Regions from separate parts of the Pantoea sp. At-9b genome, predicted to be linked through region 3. Evidence: predicted binding sites of a transcription regulator. Region 3 holds the regulator's gene; each other region holds the start of a gene.
The links. The regulator sigma-54, encoded in region 3, starts transcription at its own class of promoters, with help from an activator protein. The targets are predictions, from matches to a motif close to GTTGGCACANNTTTCGCTNT.
Positions count from the first base shown of each region.

Region 1: glnA (glutamate--ammonia ligase) is a predicted target of sigma-54. The motif match lies at 1,580-1,599, and genes of this name have one in related genera.
Region 2: PAT9B_RS12335 (branched-chain amino acid ABC transporter substrate-binding protein) is a predicted target of sigma-54. The motif match lies at 1,269-1,288, and genes of this name have one in related genera.

Region 1 covers NC_014837.1:4,298,353-4,301,637, forward strand. Annotated here, with positions in the region: gene typA (ribosome-dependent GTPase TypA) at 1-1,301, opposite strand, end outside; gene glnA (glutamate--ammonia ligase) at 1,746-3,155, shown strand.
Region 2 covers NC_014837.1:2,658,837-2,662,121, reverse strand. Annotated here, with positions in the region: gene PAT9B_RS12340 (AMP nucleosidase) at 1-1,064, opposite strand, end outside; gene PAT9B_RS12335 (branched-chain amino acid ABC transporter substrate-binding protein) at 1,400-2,515, shown strand; gene PAT9B_RS12330 (branched-chain amino acid ABC transporter permease) at 2,598-3,285, shown strand, end outside.
Region 3 covers NC_014837.1:544,741-548,025, forward strand. Annotated here, with positions in the region: gene rapZ (RNase adapter RapZ) at 1-170, opposite strand, end outside; gene ptsN (PTS IIA-like nitrogen regulatory protein PtsN) at 223-705, opposite strand; gene hpf (ribosome hibernation promoting factor) at 878-1,165, opposite strand; gene rpoN (RNA polymerase factor sigma-54) at 1,187-2,620, opposite strand; gene lptB (LPS export ABC transporter ATP-binding protein) at 2,669-3,285, opposite strand, start outside.

The DNA of each region.
Region 1 (3,285 bases), 620 kb from region 3:
TTACCATCCGGGTCCATGTTTTTCATGTCGCCTTTACGCTCACCCATCGCCATCATCACAGAACCCTGATGGGTTTCTTCGATGTCGAGGGTCACGTTTTCGAACGGCTCTTGCTTACGGCCTTCGAACTCACGGAAGATTACTTTCGGACGGGATACCGCCAGCTCGTAGCCTTCACGACGCATGTTTTCAATCAGCACGGACAGGTGCAGCTCACCACGACCTGAAACGCGGAAAGCGTCAGCATCAGCGGTCTCTTCCACACGCAGCGCAACGTTGTGCACCAGTTCTTTGTTCAGACGCTCCAGAATCTGGCGCGAAGTCACATACTTACCTTCTTTACCGCAGAACGGTGAGGTGTTGACGTTGAAGAACATGGTGACAGTCGGCTCGTCCACGCTCAGTGCTGGCAGCGCTTCAACATTCTGTGGATCACAGATGGTGTCAGAGATGTTCAGCTCACCCAGGCCAGTGATCGCGATGATGTCGCCCGCTTCTGCCAGGTCGCTTTCGATACGTTCCAGACCGAGGTGGCCCAGCACTTTACCGACTTTACCGTTACGGGTTTTGCCTTCGCTGTCGATAATGGTGACTTGCTGGTTCGGCTTCACTTTACCGCGTTTGATGCGGCCGATACCGATAACACCCAGGTAGTTGTTGTAGTCCAGCTGAGAGATCTGCATCTGCAGCGGTGCTTCGACTTCAACCTGCGGCGGAGAAACACGGTCAACAATCGCCTGATACAGCGGGGTCATGTCGTCTGCCATGTCGTTGTGATCCAGACCGGCGATACCATTCAGCGCGGAAGCGTAAATGATCGGGAAGTCCAGCTGTTCGTCAGTCGCATCGAGGTTAACGAACAGGTCAAATACCTGATCAACCACCCAATCCGGACGTGCGCCAGGACGGTCAACTTTGTTGATAACAACAATCGGCTTCAGGCCGTGAGCAAAGGCTTTTTTGGTTACGAAGCGGGTTTGCGGCATCGGGCCATCCATCGCATCGACAACCAGCAGCACCGAGTCCACCATGGACATTACGCGCTCAACTTCACCACCGAAGTCGGCGTGTCCCGGGGTATCAACGATGTTGATACGATAGTCATTCCATTTGATGGCGGTGTTTTTCGCGAGGATGGTAATTCCACGCTCTTTCTCCAAATCGTTGGAGTCCATTACGCGCTCAGTCGCTTCGGTACGGGCGTCAAAAGTACCGGACTGTTGCAGCAGTTTATCAACCAGGGTGGTCTTACCGTGGTCAACGTGCGCGATGATGGCGATGTTACGCAAATTTTCGGTCACAGCTTTGCCTCAGGCATTATAGAAATAGAAATAACGCGCTATTGTACACGGATTAAGCGGAAGACTGAACATGATCACAGATTTCGCCTAAAGTTTCTTACAGCGCTGGTTTTTAGCACCAATTGCGGTGCATTAATCTGCACTGCGATGGCATTTTGCACTGAAATGGTGCTTTTAATTGCCACAAAGGCACCATTTCGGTGCACTACATCCATCCTGGTGCAGTCATCGACTCACGACAGGGCGCATCACAGCACGATTTTATCCGCTGTAATAAAGTTGGCACAAAATTCGCTTTAGTATTTTCAAGCGAAAACGACAGTTGCACAACGGTTGAAGAGCTTGCCGAGATCTTTGGTTAGGAGATGTCAGAATCCATGGCACATTCCAGGCAACGAAGTTCTCTCACCACGACGACAATGACAATTTCCAGGAGAGTTGAGTATGTCCGCTGAACACGTTCTCTCGATGATGAACGAGCACGAAGTTAAGTTTGTTGACCTGCGTTTTACCGATACCAAAGGTAAAGAACAGCACGTTACTATCCCTGCTCACCAGGTTAACGCTGACTTCTTCGAAGAAGGCAAAATGTTCGATGGCTCCTCCATCGGTGGCTGGAAAGGCATTAACGAATCAGACATGGTGCTGATGCCGGACGCAACCACTGCCGTTCTGGACCCGTTCTTCGAAGATCCGACGCTGATCATCCGTTGTGACATCCTTGAGCCAGGCACCATGCAGGGCTACGATCGCGACCCGCGTTCAATCGCCAAGCGCGCAGAAGATTTCCTGCGTTCTTCTGGTATCGCGGATACCGTTCTGTTCGGACCTGAGCCGGAATTCTTCCTGTTCGATGACATCCGTTTCGGTTCTTCAACTTCTGGTTCACACGTTGCTATCGACGATATCGAAGCAGCCTGGAACACCGGTAAAGAATACGAAGGTGGCAACAAAGGTCACCGTCCGGCTATCAAAGGTGGTTACTTCCCGGTTCCGCCGGTTGACTCAGCTCAGGACATCCGTTCTGCCATGTGTCTGACCATGGAGCAGATGGGTCTGGTGGTTGAAGCGCATCACCACGAAGTAGCAACTGCTGGTCAGAACGAAGTGGCTACCCGCTTCAACACCATGACCAAAAAAGCTGACGAAATTCAGATCTACAAATACGTTGTTCACAACGTTGCTCACGCTTACGGCAAAACTGCAACCTTCATGCCGAAGCCAATGTTCGGTGACAACGGTTCAGGTATGCACTGCCACATGTCTCTGTCTAAAGGCGGCGTGAACCTGTTCTCTGGCGACAAATACGGCGGCCTGTCTGAAACTGCTCTGTTCTACATCGGCGGTATCATCAAGCACGCTAAAGCCATCAACGCCCTGGCTAACCCGACCACCAACTCTTATAAGCGTCTGGTCCCAGGCTACGAAGCACCGGTAATGCTGGCTTACTCTGCCCGTAACCGTTCTGCTTCAATCCGTATCCCGGTTGTTGCCAGCCCGAAAGCGCGTCGTATCGAAGCTCGCTTCCCGGACCCGGCTGCTAACCCGTACCTGGCATTCACCGCACTGCTGATGGCTGGCCTCGACGGCATCATCAACAAGATCCACCCTGGCGATGCGATGGACAAAAACCTGTACGACCTGCCGCCGGAAGAAGAAGCTGAGATTCCAAAAGTGGCGGGTTCACTGGAAGAAGCGCTGAACTGCCTGAACGAAGACCGCGAGTTCCTGACCCGTGGTGGCGTGTTCACCGACGACGCTATCGACGCGTACATCGAACTGCGTAAGTCTGAAAATGACCGCGTTCGCATGACTCCGCACCCGGTAGAGTTCGAGCTGTACTACAGCGTGTAATTAATTAAATATTCCGCGGATTTCGTGTTGCAGCCAGGCGGCAACCGAATGAATCCCGGGGAGCTGAGATCGCTCAGTGACCCGGGTGAGTGAGAGCAGCCAACACGGCTGCGGCACGAAAGACGCTGAA
Region 2 (3,285 bases), 2.1 Mb from region 3:
GTGGCGTCGTACAGCGCGCGCTGCACTTCGGCAATGCTGGGGATCGGAATATCCGGCGGCAGTACGCTATCCAGCACATGATCATCGCGCAGATAGGCGTGGGCCAGCACATAGTCGCCAATGGTCTGGCTTTCGCGCAGGCCACCGCAGTGACCAATCATCAGCCAGGCATGGGGACGCACCACCGCCAGATGGTCACAGATGGTTTTAGCATTCGATGGCCCGACGCCAATATTCACCAGCGTGATGCCGCGACGGTTGGGCGATGTCAGATGCCAGGCTGGCATCTGGTGTTTCTTCCATGCCAGGTCCGACATCATGGCTTCCGGGTCCTGGGTAGCTTTGGTGATCACCACATCGCCAGCACAGGCGAGACTGTCGTAAGGTGTGCCGGGGTCCTGCACCTGCTCAATGGCCCAGCGCACAAACTCATCAACATAACGCGTGTAGTTGGTAAACAGCACGAACGGCTGGAAGTGTTCAACGGCGGTGCCGGTGTAGTGACGCAGGCGCGCCAGCGAGAAATCAGTGCGCAGCGCATCGAAGTGCGACAGCGGGAACTGTGCGTCAGCGTTGAACAGACCATCGGCGGTTTCATCACCAATTTGTGATAACTCGGTGGTGGGGAAATGGCGCGCGATGCTGGCGCTCATGGAACGGTCCAGCGACAGGTCGGAGCCGTCGATCACATAAGGGTAGGGGATCTCCTGCTGCGACGGACCCACCTCGATCACCACCTCGTACTCTTTCTCAATCATCGACAATTGCTCACTCAGATAGTGACGCAACAATGCCGGGCGGGTGATGGTGGTGCTGTAGCTGCCGGTATGGGTGAAGCGGCCCCAGGCGCGGGTGCGGTTCTGCTGCGGGCCATCGCCCGCCCAGGTAATGCGCAGCTCCGGGTAGACAAACAACCCCTGCTGGCGTGCTGCTTCATCCGGCAGACGCCCCTGTTCGGTAAAGTCACGAATCGCGCTACGTAACGCCGCAACCGCGTTGTCGTACAGACGTTCCAGTTCATCCAGTGCCTGCTGGCTGCTGATGCCGTTCCGTTGTGTATTCATAGGTTCTCCCTCAGAAATTTGGACCGATTTGGCTATAGCATAGCGGGTAAACCCCTCAGCACCATGAAGAATCTGTGATCGACCGCATTCTGCACCATCAGAGTGCTGGTGCGTCTTCAAACGCTGACTATGGTTAAGATCAGCAGAGGCGTTCCCGCCGCTTTAACGCGCTGCCGGTGCAAAAACTTGTCACCAATACTTACCTTTGGCGAGTTTTTTGCTTAATCGTTAACCGTGGCCGTGCTGGCCATGCATCGCAATTGGTTAAGTTTCAGAAATTGATTTCTCCCAGGCCGTGGTATGGCTCCGTTCCTGACCCGTTGAGGATTGAAAGCATGTCTTTGAAATTCATACAACTACCATTGAAGGTCGTGATTGCAGGTTGCCTGAGTGCGGCGTTTTATGCCCAGGCAGACATTAAAATTGGTGTAGCCGGACCCTTTTCCGGCCCTAATGCCACTTACGGCGCACAGTATTGGAAAGGTGCTACTCAGGCGGCGGATGATATCAACGCCGCCGGGGGCATTAACGGTGAGAAAATTGTGCTGGTGCAGGGCGATGATGCCTGCGAGCCGAAACAGGCGGTAGCGGTCGCCAACCGTCTGGTGGACCAGGACAAAGTGCAGGCGGTCGTCGGCCACTTCTGCTCCTCCTCTACCATGCCTGCCTCCGAAGTGTATGACGACGCCGGGGTGCTGGCGATCACCCCCGGATCCACCAACCCCCAGATCACCGAACGCGGCATGAAAACCATGTTCCGTATGTGTGGTCGTGACGACCAACAAGGGGCGATTGCAGCTAACTACATTATCGACAAGCTGAAAGCCAAACGTGTCGCAGTGATCCACGATAAAGACACCTACGGTCAGGGGCTGGCCGATGCCACTAAAGCGGCGCTGGAAAAACGCGGCGTGAATGAGGTGTTATATGAAGGTCTGTCGCGCGGTGAGAAAGACTTCAACGCGCTGGTCACCAAGATCGCCTCGGTGAAACCGGATGTGGTCTACTTTGGTGGATGTCATCCGGAAGCCGGTCCGTTGGTACGTCAGATGCGTGAGCAAGGCGTGACCGCCGCCTTCTTCTCTGGTGACTGCATCGTGACAGAAGATATGGTGACGGCTGCCGGTGGCCCGCAATACACCAAAGGCGTCTACATGACCTTTGGTCAGGACCCACGTCAGATCCCAGACGGCAAAGCCGTGATCGCTAAATTCCGTGCCGGTGGCTTCGAGCCGGAAGGTTACACCCTGTATGCCTATGCCTCGATTCAGGCACTGGCTGCCGCGTATAAAGCCGCAGGTAAAGATAACGCCAAAGCCAGTGACTGGCTGAAAGCGAACAGCGTCGATACCGTGATGGGTAAAAAAGCCTGGGATGGCAAAGGCGACCTGAAAGTCTCGGATTACGTAGTCTACCAGTGGGACGATAAAGGCAAATATCACCAGCTGTAAGCTGACACGCGGCCCCGCGTGCAGCGGGGCCATCTGCGATTGGGCGCGAGGTTTGCGCTCCCCTTAAGCACGGGACTTGCATATGGACGCCTTCTTTCTTCAGCAACTGGTGAACGGCCTGACGCTGGGCGCGGTTTACGGGCTGATTGCTATCGGCTACACCATGGTGTACGGCATTATCGGCATGATCAACTTCGCTCACGGCGAGGTGTATATGATCTCTGCCTATCTTTGTGCCATCGGGCTGGGACTGCTCAGCTTCTTCGGTATTCACTCCTTTCCATTGCTGATTTTCGGCACCCTGATCTTCACCATTGTCGTCACAGCGGTGTATGGCTGGACCATTGAGCGCATCGCTTATCGCCCGTTACGTAACTCCACGCGCCTGGCCCCGTTGATTTCGGCCATTGGCATGTCGCTGATTTTGCAGAACTACGTGCAGTTAAGTCAGGGGCCGAACCAGCAGGGTATCCCGACGCTGATGAGTGGTGTGCTGCGTATGGAGATTGATGGCGGGGTGGTACAAATTACCTGGACCAAAGTGTTCATCCTGATTGCTGCGCTGGCGGGCATGGCGCTGCTGACCTGGATTATTCAATACACCCGGCTGGGGCGGATTTGTCGCGCGGTGCAGCAGGATCGTCGTATGGCTGCCATCCTCGGTATCAACACCGATCGGGTGATCTCGCTGGTGTTTATGATTGGTGCGGCGATGGCCGGCTTGGCCGGGGTGCTGGTCACCATGAACTACGGCACCTTCGATTTCTATA
Region 3 (3,285 bases):
ACGTCGATACTGACGGCAGCAGAGATGTTGCGTTCGCTTAAGGTATTGGCCAGCTCGGGTAATAACACCACTGGCAGGTTATCGACACAGTAAAACCCCATGTCCTCAAGCGCACGCAACGCGACTGATTTTCCTGAGCCTGACCGACCGCTAACGATCATCAGCACCATCACATTTCTCCCGTTTTAAACCGGCGCATTGGCCGGTAAAAGTAGCTGTCGCTTAAAGGTGGTCGTCCTGCGCTTCTGTGATAATGGCATAGAGTTCTTCATCGCTCTGTGCGGCGCGCAAACGACGACAGACCGTTTTATCTGCCAGGCGTTTTGCCACCAGTGACAGCGTATGCAGATGGGTTTTACACTGGTCTGCGGGCACCAGTAACGCAAACAGCAGGTCCACTGGCTGGTTGTCCACCGCGTCAAAGGCGATGGGCTGGTCGAGGCTAATGAACACGCCAACGGCGCGCAGCGTATCCTCCTCCAGTTTGCCATGTGGAATGGCGATACCATTGCCAATACCGGTACTGCCCATGCGTTCACGGGTGAGGATCGCTTCGAAAAGCGTCTGGTGAGGCAGATTGAGCTGTTTTGCTGCCAGCTCGCTGATTATTTCCAGCGCACGTTTTTTACTCTGGCAGTGTACGCCGCTGCGGGTGCAGTCCAGCGTGAGGACCGAGCTCAATTCCAGTGTCAGATCGTTGTTCATCATCGTTTCACTTGCGAGTTCACATAGCCGCGAGGATCACTCACTTTACCCCGATAACGGGAAAAATACAGTTATCCTGTTGGCGCTTGCGCAGATGACAAAACGGGGCGGTTAGCCCGCCCCATTCTGTGCTCTGAGTGTCGAACCGGTCGACACTCTGCAAGCGTGAAGGTTAGTGTTTTTTCAGTTTGTCTTTATGTTTGGTCAACTGACGGGAAAGCTTGTCGATCAATCCGTCAATGGCCGCGTACATGTCTTCCGCTTCCGATGTCGCGTGCAATTCACCGCCGTTCACATGCAGTGTTGCATCAGCAATCTGCGTTACCTTCTCCACTTTCAGAACAATATAGACCTGATTAATCCGATCAAAATAGTGTTCCAGTTTGGCAAATTTGCTGTTTACAAATTCGCGCAGCGGCTCGGTAATCTCTACATTCAGTCCGGTAAGGTTTATCTGCATAGGTCTTCCTTCTCAATACATTCAAACCAGCTGTTTACGCTGATTCGAGGGCGGGATGGACAAAGACTCGCGATACTTAGCAACCGTACGGCGGGCCACCATGATGCCCTGTTCAGATAACATGGAGGTCAGTTTGCTGTCGCTCAAGGGTTTTGCGGGGTTTTCCGCAGAGATCAATTTTTTCACCAGGGCACGGATCGCTGTCGATGAGGCTTCGCCGCCACCTTCGGTGTTCACATGACTGGAGAAAAAATATTTCAGTTCAAAGATGCCACGCGGACTGTGTAAATACTTTTGCGTGGTCACTCGGGAAATGGTGGACTCATGCATATCCACGGCCTGGGCGATATCCGCCAGTACCATGGGACGCATGTACTCCTCGCCCTGTTCAAAAAACGCCTGCTGCTGTTCGACGATACAGCGTGTCACTTTCAGCAGCGTGTCGTTACGGCTCTCCAGGCTCTTAATCAGCCACTTGGCTTCCTGTAAATTGCTGCGGATAAACTGGCTGTCACTGTCGTTACGTGCTGCTCCGCCCATCGCTGCATAGTGCTGATTAATCTTAAGACGCGGTACGCTGTCGGCATTCAGTTCTACCGTCCAGCGTGTGCCGACTTTTCGCACCAGCACATCCGGAATCACATACTCAGGTTCGCTGGTATTGACCGACTGGCCCGGACGCGGGTCCAGCGATTGAATCAGTACCATCGCCTCTTTCAGTACATCTTCTTTCAGACGCGTCATACGCATCAGGCTGCGGAAATCGTGATTGGCCAGCAGATCGAGATGGTCGCTAACGATTAAACGCGCTTCCGCCAGCATCGGCGTGTCGGTGGCGTACTGAGAAAGTTGTACCAGCAGACAGTCACGCAGGTCACGTGCACCCACACCAACCGGATCAAAACGCTGCACGCGTTTTAACACCGCTTCCACTTCTTCCAGCGTCAGCTCTTCATCACCGATGCTGTCGCAAATATCCTGGAGGGTCACGGTGAGATAACCGGTGTCGTCGATAGCATCCACAATGGAGGTCGCAATGGCACGATCGGTATCGGTGAACGGTGTCAGCTCAACCTGCCACATCAGGTAATCCTGTAGCGACTGGGTGGTTTCACCCTGATAAACCGGCAGTTCATCATCCTGATAATCGGTACCCGTTCCAGAAGGGGTTCCGGCGGTGTAGATTTCGTCCCAGGTTGCGTCGAGCGGCAGCTCTTCCGGCATCTCTTTTTGTTCCAGCGCCTCGCGGGTATCGAGTGCCTCGCTTTCCTGATATTCGCGTGTGTCTACTTCTTCATGGAGTTCTGATTGTTCAAGCAATGGGTTGCTTTCCAGCGCCAGTTGTAATTCCTGCTGGAGTTCAAGCGTAGAGAGTTGCAGCAAGCGGATTGCTTGCTGCAACTGGGGTGTCATCGCCAGCTGTTGGCTGAGCCTGAGTTGCAAACCTTGCTTCATAATCCGGATTGAATTTCCTAAGCAAACGTCGGAGGTTACGACACCTTATCAGAGTCTGAACTCTTCGCCCAAATAAACACGCTTAACCTGCTCATCTGCAAGTATTTCATCGGGCGTGCCGTGGGCAATCAAGTGCCCCTGGCTGACGATGTAAGCGCGTTCACAGACGGCAAGGGTTTCGCGCACGTTGTGATCGGTAATCAGCACACCCAATCCGCTATCACGCAGATGCTCAATGATCTTCTTGATATCAATGACGGAAATGGGGTCGACACCGGCAAAAGGCTCATCCAACAGGATGAATTTAGGGTTGGCGGCCAGCGCGCGGGCAATCTCAACACGACGGCGTTCACCGCCGGAGAGTGCCTGACCCATGCTGTCACGCAGATGTTCAATGTGGAACTCTTCCATCAGCTCGTTAGCGCGATCCTGACGCTGCTCTTCGGTAAGATCGTCACGGATCTGCAACACCGCCATCAGGTTGTCGTAAACGCTAAGGCGACGGAAAATGGAGGCCTCCTGCGGCAGATAGCCGATGCCGCGACGTGCGCGCGCATGCAGTGGCAAAATGCTGATGTCTTCATCATCAATCACAATGCGACCGGCATCGCGCGGTACGATACCGACCACCATGTAGAAGGTGGTGGTTTTACCGGCCCCATTGG